DNA from 2 places in the Pseudarthrobacter sp. MOO14 genome. Region 1 is predicted to be linked to the other one. Evidence: riboswitches for the same ligand, from Rfam matches in the RefSeq annotation. Region 1 holds a riboswitch; the other holds the start of a gene.

Region 1 (5,374 bases):
TGACCCGGTCGCCGTCGCCCGTGCCGGCGTCGAGGAAGCCAAGCGCACCCTGCACGACGTCGTGATCGTGGACACCGCCGGCCGCCTGGGCGTCGACGCGGACATGATGGAGCAGGCCCGCCAGATCCGCCGCGCCATCGTCCCGAACGAAGTCCTCTTCGTGATCGACTCCATGATCGGCCAGGACGCGGTCAACACGGCCCTCGCCTTCGATGAGGGCGTCAACTTCACCGGCATCGTGTTGTCCAAGCTCGACGGCGATGCGCGCGGCGGTGCCGCACTGTCGGTCGCCTCGGTGACCGGGAAGCCGGTCATGTTCGCCTCCACCGGCGAAGGCCTGGACGACTTCGAACTCTTCCACCCGGACCGGATGGCCTCGCGCATCCTGGACATGGGCGACATCCTCACCCTCATCGAGCAGGCCGAGAAGTCCTGGGACAAGGACGAAGCAGCCCGGATGGCGAAGAAGTTCGCCGACCAGGAAGACTTCACCCTCGAGGACTTCCTCGCCCAAATGCAGCAGATCCGCAACATGGGCTCCATGAAGAAGATGCTCATGATGATGCCGGGCGCGCAGAACATCCGGCAGCAGCTGGAGCAGTTCGACGAGCGCGAAATCGACCGCGTCGAGGCAATCGTCCGGTCCATGACGCCGCACGAGCGCCTCGCCCCGAAGATCATCAACGGCTCCCGCCGGGCGCGCATCGCCCGCGGCTCCGGCGTCCACGTTTCCGAGGTCAACGGCCTGCTGGAACGCTTTGCGCAGGCCCAGAAGATGATGAAGAAGATGGCCCAGGGCGGCATGCCGGGAATGCCCGGGATGCCGGGTATGCCCGGTGCCGGTGGGGGTGCGCGCAAGAACGCCAAGAACGCGCCGAAGAAGAAGGCGAAGTCCGGCAATCCGGCCAAGGCTGCGCAGGAACGCAAGGAGGCCGAGGCCCGGCGCGCCAATGCGGGCAAGGCGCTGCCCACCGGTGCCGCGTTCGGCCAGCAGGGCGGCGACTTCGATCCGTCGCAGTTGAACCTCCCCAAGGGCTTCGACAAGTTCCTGGGCAAGTAGCGGTTCCCCACGGATGTCGGTGCCGTGGAATAGGGTTGGGTCATGTTCAAGCAGCGGGTAGTTTTCGTGCACGGCGCCGGTGCTTTCGGCGCCGCCGCGTGGCCCCGCCAGCACGGCATGGCGCTGTCCTTCGACGCCCTGTTCCTTCGCCGCCAGGGCTATGACGCCGTCGCGGAGCCGGTGGAATCATCATTTGCCGAGGACACTGCCATCGTGCTGCGGTCCCTGGCCGATGATGGCCGCGGCGCCGCCGGCGGACACGTGGTGGCGCACTCCCAGGGAGCCATTCCTGCCATGATGGCGGCCGTCGAACGCCCCGACCTCGTCTACTCCCTGACCCTGGTGGAACCGGCGTGCCTCTCCCTGACCGCGGAGCTGCCGGCCACGGCGGCACACATCAGCCTGATGAAGCCGCTTCTCGAGGTCCGCCACCAGCTCAGTGATGAGGACTTCCAACGGGAGTTCGTCCGGCGGGTCTATGCCACGGACCTGCAGCAGCCTGCCACCGCGGAGGAGAAACGGTCCGCGCGCCGGCTGCGGCTCCAAGTCCCGTCGTGGGAAGCGCCCCTGCATATTGTTCCCGGGGTCCCCACTCTGGTCCTGACCGGGGGCTGGGAGCCGCTGTACGAGGAGATTGCCGGTTACCTGCGGGAGACCGGTGCCCTGCACCGCGTTGCCGCGGGCGGGCACCGGCCCCATGATTCGGTGGAAGGCGACCGGACCATCAGGCAGTTCATCGGCGAGGTCAGCCGCAGCGAGCCGGCCCGGGCCTCCTAACTGCCGGCGGGCACCTGCAACTCCGGAAGGTAGACCTTGCCGCCGGCGGCCAGGAACTCCTGGCTCTTCGCCCGCATCCCCGACGCCGCCTCAGTGAGCGCCGCCTGCGCCTCAGCCGAGCCGTATTCATTCCGGATGTCCTGGCTGATCCGCATCGAGCAGAACTTGGGTCCGCACATGGAGCAGAAGTGCGCTGTCTTGGCGGGTTCGGCCGGCAACGTCTCATCGTGGAACGATTCCGCCGTCTCCGGGTCCAGCGACAGCGCGAACTGGTCGCGCCAGCGGAATTCGAACCGTGCCTTGGACAAAGCATCGTCCCGCTCGCGCGCCCCCGGGTGGCCCTTGGCCAGGTCCGCTGCATGGGCCGCAATCTTGTACGTGATGACGCCGGTCTTCACGTCGTCTTTGTTGGGCAGGCCCAGGTGTTCCTTGGGCGTGACGTAGCAGAGCATGGCGGTGCCGTACCGTGCGATTTCAGTGGCCCCGATTGCCGAGGTGATGTGGTCGTAGCCGGGCGCGACATCGGTCACCAGCGGACCGAGCGTGTAGAACGGCGCACCCTTGCACAGCTCCTGCTGCCGCTCCACGTTCTCCCGGACCAGGTGGAACGGCACGTGCCCTGGGCCTTCGACCATCACCTGGACGTCGTACTCCCACGCGCGCTGCGTCAGCTCGGCCAGCGTATCCAGTTCAGCGAACTGCGCCGCGTCGTTGGCGTCCGCCGTGGAGCCGGGCCGCAACCCGTCCCCCAGGGAGAACGCGACGTCGTACTTCGCGAAGATTTCGCAAAGTTCGTCAAAATGCGTGTACAGGAAGTTCTCCTGGTGGTGGGCCAGGCACCAGCCGGCCATAATGGAACCACCGCGCGAGACGATGCCCGTCACCCGGTTGGCGGTGAGCGGGACGTACCGCAGCAGGACACCGGCGTGGATGGTCATGTAGTCCACACCTTGCTCGCACTGCTCAATGACGGTGTCCCGGAAGATTTCCCAGGTCAGCGCGTTGGCTTCGCCGTTGACCTTTTCCAGTGCCTGGTAGATCGGAACCGTTCCGATCGGGACAGGGGAGTTGCGGATGATCCATTCCCTGGTGGTGTGGATGTCGTCCCCCGTGGACAGGTCCATCACCGTGTCGGCACCCCATTGGGTGGCCCACTGCAGCTTGTCCACCTCTTCGGCGATGGAGCTCGTCACGGCAGAATTACCGATGTTGGCGTTGATTTTCACCAGGAACGCCTTGCCGATGATCATGGGCTCGGACTCTGGGTGGTTGATGTTGTTCGGGATGATGGCCCGACCGGCGGCTACCTCGCTCCTGACCAGTTCCACGTCGCAGTTTTCCCGCAGCGCCACGAAACGCATTTCCTGCGTGATGGTGCCCTGCCGGGCGTAGTGCATCTGGGTCACCGTATGGCCGTCGACGGCGCGGCGGGGCACCGGCCGGGCGCCCTTCCACTCCGCGGAGGCAGCGCCCCGGCGCACGGCCGAGCGGCCGTCGTCGAGCAGGTTGCGTTCCCTGCCGGTGTAGGCCTCGGTGTCCCCGCGCGCCACGATCCATTCGGCACGGAAGGGCTCCAGGCCGCGGACGGGGTCGCTTCCCGGTCCGGCCGTCCGGTAGGTCCGGAAAGGTGCGTTCGGCTGCCCGTTGGGTGATGGCTCCAGCGCGATCTCGGTGACCGGGACCCGGATGCCGGAACCGGCGTCGTCGATGTAAGCCAGTGAATGCGACTTCAGCGACTGCGTCACCTGGACGTGGGATTCGCCACTGGATCCGGTGCCGGGACCGTTGGCCGCATCGGAACCGGACGGCACCAGGGCAGGGTTCAACTGGGTGTTTTGTGTACTCAAGGGAATACTCACTTCCTTCGCCGGCATTACCCGGACAGGTTCAACGGTCGCAGGCTGCGGCAGCCCGATCTCAGCCCCTGCAGGGGCACCCGTGTGGTCAGCAACGAAGCTACCACAGCCCTCCGGAAGCCCGTTGTAACAATCGATGATGCTAGCCTGACCGGGCAACGAAAGGATGCCCGGATGGCAGGAATAATTCACTTTCGCGGACCCGTCCTGGCTGCACCGGACAGCCTGCGGCAGGGACTCTGGTCCGTGGGCGGCAAGCTCACGTTCCGCCGGCCCGCACAGCCACCCGACCGGGTACTCGACGGCTGGGTACTGCCGGGCTTCGTGGACGCCCATTGCCATATCGGGCTGGGGCCGGCCGGTCCGGTGGAGGCCGCCGTAGCGCAGGAACAGGCGCTTGCGGACCTCAACGCCGGAACCCTCCTGGTCCGTGATGCGGGTTCGCCCGCCGATACGCGCTGGATGCAGGGCGGCGCGGACTTCCCGGTGTTGATCCGCGCCGGCCGGCACATTGCCCGGACCCGGCGTTACCTGCGCGGTTTCGCCCACGAGGTCGAACCCGAGGACCTCGTTGAGGCCGTGCGCAAGCAGGCCCGGGACGGGGACGGCTGGGTCAAACTGGTGGGGGACTGGATCGACCGGGGCGCCGGTGACCTGGCGCCGTCCTTTCCTGCCGCCGTCGTCCGCGACGCGGTCCAGGCTGCACACGACGAAGGTGCCCGGGTGACGGCCCACTGCTTCGCCGAAGACACCCTGGACCAGATGCTCGACGCCGGCATCGACTGCATCGAGCACGCCACCGGGCTGCTGCCACGGCACCTGCCCCGGTTCGCCGGGCAGGGCGTGCCGATCGTGCCCACCCTCATCAACATCGCCACCTTCCCGGACATTGCCGCCCAAGCGGAGCCGAAGTTTCCACGGTACGCAGCCCACATGCGGTCCCTCTGGGAGCGGAGGCTGGAGCGCGTGGCCGAGGCCCACGCAGCGGGGGTGCGCATCTTCGCCGGAACAGACGCCGGCAGCGTCATCGGCCACGGCAGCATCGCGGACGAAATCCTCGCCCTGCACGGTGCGGGCCTGCCGATGACTGCAGCACTGGATGCAGCGTGCTGGGCAGCCCGCCGCTGGCTCGGAGCGCACGGCCTGGAAGAAGGCGCACGCGCCGATGTGATCGTCTGTCGTGAGGATCCACGGGCGGTCCCGGAGACCATCGGCAGGCTGGAACACGTCGTGCTGGGCGGCCGCATTATCCGTTGACCCAACGTGGCGCCCGGGACTTGGAATAAATTGAAGCTTCAAGTAATTTTAAGAAGTGACAGGCCGCCATCGGGACGGCCGCCAATCCAAGGAGCCTCCAATGACCGCATCAGCCAACAGCCAGGACCTGCTTCCTGCCGACCTCGCCATGGGCACGGTGATGCTCAAAGTGGGGGACATGAAGGTCATGACCGACTACTACCAGCGCGCACTCGGCCTGGAGGTGGTGGCCGAGCAGGACGGCGGACTGTACCTCGGCCGCCTTGGCCGCCCCCTGGTGCACCTGGCCCCGGCCCCCGGGCTGAACCTGCCCGGCAGGGGAGAGGCCGGACTCTTCCACACCGCGCTGCTGTTTGAAGACCAGGCCTCCCTTGCCGCCACCATCGCCACCGCGGCCCAATGCGAGCCGATGTCCTTCACCGGC
Region 2 (5,374 bases), 1.5 Mb from region 1:
ACCGAGAGCCCGAATTCGCGCAGTGCCTGCATGTGGGGTTCCACCGTGCGGGTGCCGAGGTCGCAGCCGCCGGCGTAGGGCAGCCGGTACTCCCGTGACTCGTCCAGGAGGGGGCCCAGCAGCATGATGACGCTGCGGGTTCGCCGGGCCGCGTCAACGTCCATCCCTTCCAGGTCCAAGACGGCCGGGCGGCGCAGGCGCAGATCAGTGTCGTTGAGCCAGGTGCATTCCACGCCGATGCTGGTCAGCACTTCAACGATGCGGTTAACTTCTTCGATCCGGGCGAGGCGGCGGAGCACGGTGGTGCCCCGGTTGATCAGGCTGGCGCACAGCAGCGCCACGCCGGCGTTCTTGCTGCTGTTGACATCCACCGCGCCGGAGAGGGTGCGGCCGCCCTCCACCCGCAGGTGCGTCATCCTGGGCTTGCCCACGTTGACGATGCTCCGGTCGAAGATGGTCTCCAGCCGCTGGATCATCTTGAGGCTGAGGTTCTGCTTGCCTTGTTCCATCCGGGCGACGGCGCTTTGGCTGGTTCCGAGTTCGGAAGCCAACTGGCCTTGGGTCCAGCCCTTCTCAGTCCGGGCGTTCCTCAACATGGCGGCGACGTGGCCGGCGGTCTCCTGAGTCATGACGCGAATATATCATAAATGAGATAGAAGGTCGCGGTATGGCCATCCGAGGGAGTATCCGGGGTGACCTACCCGCTACATGCGATAGTACCGGCAGGTAACCCTGCTAGCTGCCCAGCCACACCATGTTCCAACGGCCCGCGGCAAGCGCCGCACCGAGGGCGCACCCGGCGATCAGGACGCCACCGCCTACCACCCACAGGTCCAGCACACTGAACGTCGATTCGCGGGCCCAGGTTCGCTGCCCGCCGCCGAAACCCCGCGCTTCCATGGTCACGGCAAGCCTCGACGCGCGGCGGATCGCCTGCACCAGGAGCCCGAAACTTTGGCCCAGGGTCGCCTTCACCCGCTGGACCACGTTGCCGCGCGACCCCACGCCGCGGGCACGCCGGGCCATCCCGATGGTCTGCCATTCCTCGGCCATGAGCCCCACCAGGCGCATCGCCGCCAGGGTTCCCAGGACGAACCGGTGCGGCAGGCGCGCCTTCTGTGCCAGCGCATCGGCAAGGTCCGTCGGATCGGTGCAGCTCATCAGGAGCACCGCCGGAAGGGCGATCGCGAAGCCCCGCAGCAGGAAGCCGATGCCCAGCTGGAGGGAGCCTTCGCTCATGGTCCAGATGCCGGCGTCGAGCAGGATCCTCCCGCTGTCCGGCGCCAGGATGGACGTGCTCCAGCCGCCGATGGCGGCGGCGAGGATCAGCGGCCAGCCCCGCTGCCAGAGCAGGGACACGGTGAGGCCGGCCAGGGGAAACAGGATCAGTTCGAAGACCAGCGCCACGGACGCGGACACCCAGTCGATGGACAGCGCCAGGACCGCGGTGATCATCACGACGGCGGCAAATTTGCTCAGCGGGTTGGCCCGGGCAAGGAGGGCGCGGTTGCCGTCCAGGGTCAGCTGCTGCCTCATGGCGCCACCGGTTCCGTGGCGGCCATCCGCAGCTCGGCCCCGCCCAAAGCCCGGGTGAATTCGGCGTCGTGGGTCACGGACACCACGGCCGTGCCGGCGTCCAGGAGTTCGGAGAGGAACGAGGCCAGCTCCGCCCAGGTGTTGGCGTCCTGCCCGAACGTCGGCTCGTCCAGGACCAGCACCTGCGGGCTGGCGGCCAGGACCGTGGCCACGGACAGCCGACGCTTCTCACCGCCGGACAATGTGTAGGGATTGGCGTCCACCAGCTGGGTGAGCCGCAGCCGCTCCAGCAGTTCCTCCACCCGGTCCTCGCCGTGGCCCAGGTGCCGCGGCCCGAACAGCAGCTCGTCCAACACCTTGCCCGTCACGAACTGGTGCTCCGGTTCCTGGAACACGGTGCCCACCCGTGAGATCAACTGCTCTGCCTTCCACGCGTAGGGGTCGATCCCGGCACCGCGGCTAAGGTCCACGGCGGCCGACACCTTTCCGGACACCGGTTCAAGGAGCCCGGCAAGGGTCAGTGCGAACGTTGATTTTCCGGCGCCGTTCGGGCCGGTGACGGCCAGCGCCTGGCCGGCCCGGACCTGCGCGGCAACACCCTCCTGGACAGGAACCGGCGGAATCTTCCGGAAGCCTTTGCGGCGGGGACGCTCGCGGGAGACCGCCAGGTCTTCGGCTGCAAGCAGGAGGTTGCCGGTTACGGCGGCCGGGATGCCGGACCGGCGGCGGGTGGCCGGCACATACCCCGGCACCCAGACTCCGGCCGCCGTCAGCATGGCCCGGGCCTCGCTGAGCACCCGGTCCGGAGGTCCGTCCAGGAGCACGGCGGGATCCGAGGCGGAGCCCGGCTGCAGGACCACGATCCGGTCCACCAGGTCCTTCCAGACGGAAACCCGGTGCTCCACCACCACCAAAGTGGCCCCGGTCTTGTCGAGGCAGCGTGCCACGGCGTCCCGGACCTCCAGGACGCCGTCCGGGTCAAGGTTGGCGGTGGGCTCGTCCAGCAGGATCAGCCCGGGACGCATCGCCAGGATGCCCGCCAGCGCCAGGCGCTGTTTCTGACCGCCGGAGAGGGCCGACGTCGGGTGGTCCAGCGGGAGGTGGGACAGTCCGACGTCGGCAAGCGCCTCGTGCACGCGCGCCCAGATGGCGTCGCGGGGCACGGCAAGGTTCTCGGCGCCGAAGGCGACGTCGTCCCCTACCCGGGAGAGGACCACCTGCGTCTCCGGGTCCTGCTGCATCAGGCCGGAGCGGCCGCGACGCTCGAGGGGCGGGGCGCCGTCAACCAGCAACGAACCGGACTCGTCCGCATCGCCGGCCTCGCCGTCGTCGTTGATGTCGCCCAGGACCCCGGCGAGGGCATGCAGGAGCGTCGACTTCCCGGCACCCGAGGGACCGAGCAGGAGTACCCGCTCGCCGGGGCGGATATCCAGGTCGAGGGCGTGGACGGCAGGTTTGGCCCTGCCGGCATGCCGCCAGCCCCAGCCGCGGGCCGTGACGGCGGCAGGGCGCACGCCTCCTGCGGCGTCCTGGGAAGGTGCCATCAGGAGAAAACTGGCTCCGTTGCAGCCTTGCGGGACGCGAAGGAACTCAGCACCCCGGTGCGGGCCAGGCCGCGGGTGGCGAGCCAGGACAACGCGCCCGCCAGCACCGCGCCGGACACCGTGGTCAGGACGATATAGGCGAGCTTGTCCGCCCCGGAGTAGGCAATGTTCCAGCCCCACGGTGCGAATGAGTCATTCAGGCCGCAGAAGAAGCCCGCGGCCGCCCCCGCCACGAGGGAGACGGGCAGGTTGAACTTGCGGTAGACGAAGACCGCGAAGATGATTTCCGCGCCCAACCCCTGGATGAAACCGGAGAAAAGGACGGAGGCGCCATACTGGGAACCCATTAGGAGCTCGCCCGTTGCGGCCACGGTTTCGCAGAACAGGGCGGCTCCGGGTTTGCGGATGATGAGCATTCCCAGCACGCCGGGAATCATCCAGCCGCCGGCCAGGATCCCGGTCAGGGGCGGGTAGGCGGCGTTCATGGGGGCCGACAGGGCGGCGGCGCCCTGGTCCCAGGCCCAGAAAATGACTCCGCCGGCGATGGCCACCAGGGCCGCCACCACGATGTCGACGACGCGCCAGGACTTACTGGTGGTCTTCTTGATTGCAGCAGTACTCATGTGATCCTCCTGGGTAACAGGAGGGGAAAGTGGCTCCGGCTGGCGGACTGTTGCCGGTCCGGCCGGACACTTTGAGAACTCGACTCCCTTGCGCCGGTACTAACCGGATCAGGTTCGAGGGTCTGCGGCTGTCCCGCACTCTCAGCGCCCACCTGCGGTTCCCGGCATGGCCAGGTTGTCCGACGGCGGCGCTCCCCTGTCGTTTTTGAATGTTGATGTTCGCGTGTAAATACTGCCCGGTTTGGGCGTGGTCAAGTTTACACCTGGCGGGGGCTGGGCGGCGGCCATGCCGGCTGTTGAACCGGATGTGACCGCGGACCGCCGTCAGCGGGCCCGAGAGGATGCCGGCCATGCCCTTGCCCGGACCGGTCCGGGTGTACGGCTAGGCTGGAGACAGTCCGTTTTCCGCCCGCAAGGAGTACTAGGAATGAACCTCTTCATCAAGCTGCTCGGTACCGCGGTGAGCCTGGGCGCAGGCCTGGTCGGCACCAAGCTCGTCAACACCATCTGGGAAAAGACCACCGGGCAGAAGCCGCCCAGCGGCAAGGGCGAGGACGTGCCCACCAGCCTGCGGTCGGCCTTGACCTTCGCACTGATCTCCGCCTCCGTCAGCGCCATCATCCAGGTCCTGGCCAACCGGGGCACCCAGCGCGCCATCACCCGCTTCGCCAAGACGCAGGACATCGTCTAGCTACTGGCGGTTTTCGCCGTCGTCGCGGTTGTCCGTCAGGGCAGCCTCGGCGGCGGCTTTTTGCACTACGGCCTCAAGCTCATCGGCGGCGAGCAGCTCCCGGTGCAGGTGCTTGGTGCGGTAGCCGGCCCGGCCCACCATGTGCGCGGACACCGGCACCGTGAGCAGCTGGAAGATCCAGGCCACCACCAGGACCGGCCAAACCCACCAGCTGCGCATCTGCAGCCCAATGGCTGCCAGCAGCAGGAACAGGCCCAGGACCTGCGGCTTGGTGGCGGCGTGCATGCGGCTCATCAGGTCCGGGAAGCGGAGCAGCCCGATGGCGGCGCCCAGGGACAGGAGCGCACCCGCCACCATGAACACCGCGGAGGCAAGGTCGATCCACGCGTCCGCGCCGGAAAAGTCAGGATTCATGGGGGTTCACCCTCCGGTCGGCGACGAACCGGGCCACCGTGACCGACCCGATGAACCCAATGATGGAGATGGCCACCACCAGCATCAGGTTGTTCAGGTGCCGGTTCACGGCCATGTCCACGCACAGGGCCCCGCCCAGGATGGCGAGCAGGACATCGGCCGCAAGGACCCGGTCCAGCAGCGAAGGGCCGCGGGCAATCCTGATGATGGCCCCGCCCGCGGCGAGGGAGAAGATGACGGCCGTGACCGCCAGGACAACAGGCATCATGCAGACGCCTCCATTCGGACGGCTTCAAGTTCTTCGGCGGAACCCATGATGCGGATCAGGCCCGCTTCGATGGACCGGACCTCGTTCCGCAGGCCCTCGATGTCCTGCTTGGAGGTGATGTTGAGTGCGTGCAGGTACAGGGTGGAGGCCGGGCGGTCCACCTCCACCACCAGGGAGCCGGGAATCAGGGAGATCACGTGCCCGGTGGCGGTGACGATCAGGTCCTGGTGGCTCCGGAGCTTCACCGCGACGACGGCGTTGGTCACCTTGGGTCCGCGGACGGTGGCCAGGTACAGGA

What was found. Region 1 has a riboswitch for thiamine pyrophosphate ahead of thiC (phosphomethylpyrimidine synthase ThiC). Riboswitches for the same ligand answer to the same signal wherever they lie in the genome.
Region 2: another riboswitch for thiamine pyrophosphate. It lies ahead of AC4EEV_RS09780 (ECF transporter S component); the one in region 1 lies ahead of thiC (phosphomethylpyrimidine synthase ThiC).

What each region holds. Positions count from the first base shown of each region.
Region 1 is NZ_CM177849.1:588,370-593,743, reverse strand. It holds gene ffh (signal recognition particle protein) at 1-1,060, shown strand, start outside; gene AC4EEV_RS02765 (alpha/beta hydrolase) at 1,103-1,837, shown strand; gene thiC (phosphomethylpyrimidine synthase ThiC) at 1,834-3,684, opposite strand; TPP riboswitch at 3,680-3,787, opposite strand; gene AC4EEV_RS02755 (amidohydrolase family protein) at 3,868-4,950, shown strand; gene AC4EEV_RS02750 (VOC family protein) at 5,051-5,374, shown strand, end outside.
Region 2 is NZ_CM177849.1:2,071,196-2,076,569, forward strand. It holds gene AC4EEV_RS09765 (UDP-N-acetylglucosamine 1-carboxyvinyltransferase) at 1-629, opposite strand, end outside; gene AC4EEV_RS09770 (energy-coupling factor transporter transmembrane component T family protein) at 736-1,536, opposite strand; gene AC4EEV_RS09775 (ABC transporter ATP-binding protein) at 1,533-3,080, opposite strand; gene AC4EEV_RS09780 (ECF transporter S component) at 3,080-3,703, opposite strand; TPP riboswitch at 3,771-3,911, opposite strand; gene AC4EEV_RS09785 (DUF4235 domain-containing protein) at 4,131-4,394, shown strand; gene mnhG (monovalent cation/H(+) antiporter subunit G) at 4,395-4,808, opposite strand; gene AC4EEV_RS09795 (MrpF/PhaF family protein) at 4,798-5,076, opposite strand; gene AC4EEV_RS09800 (Na+/H+ antiporter subunit E) at 5,073-5,374, opposite strand, start outside.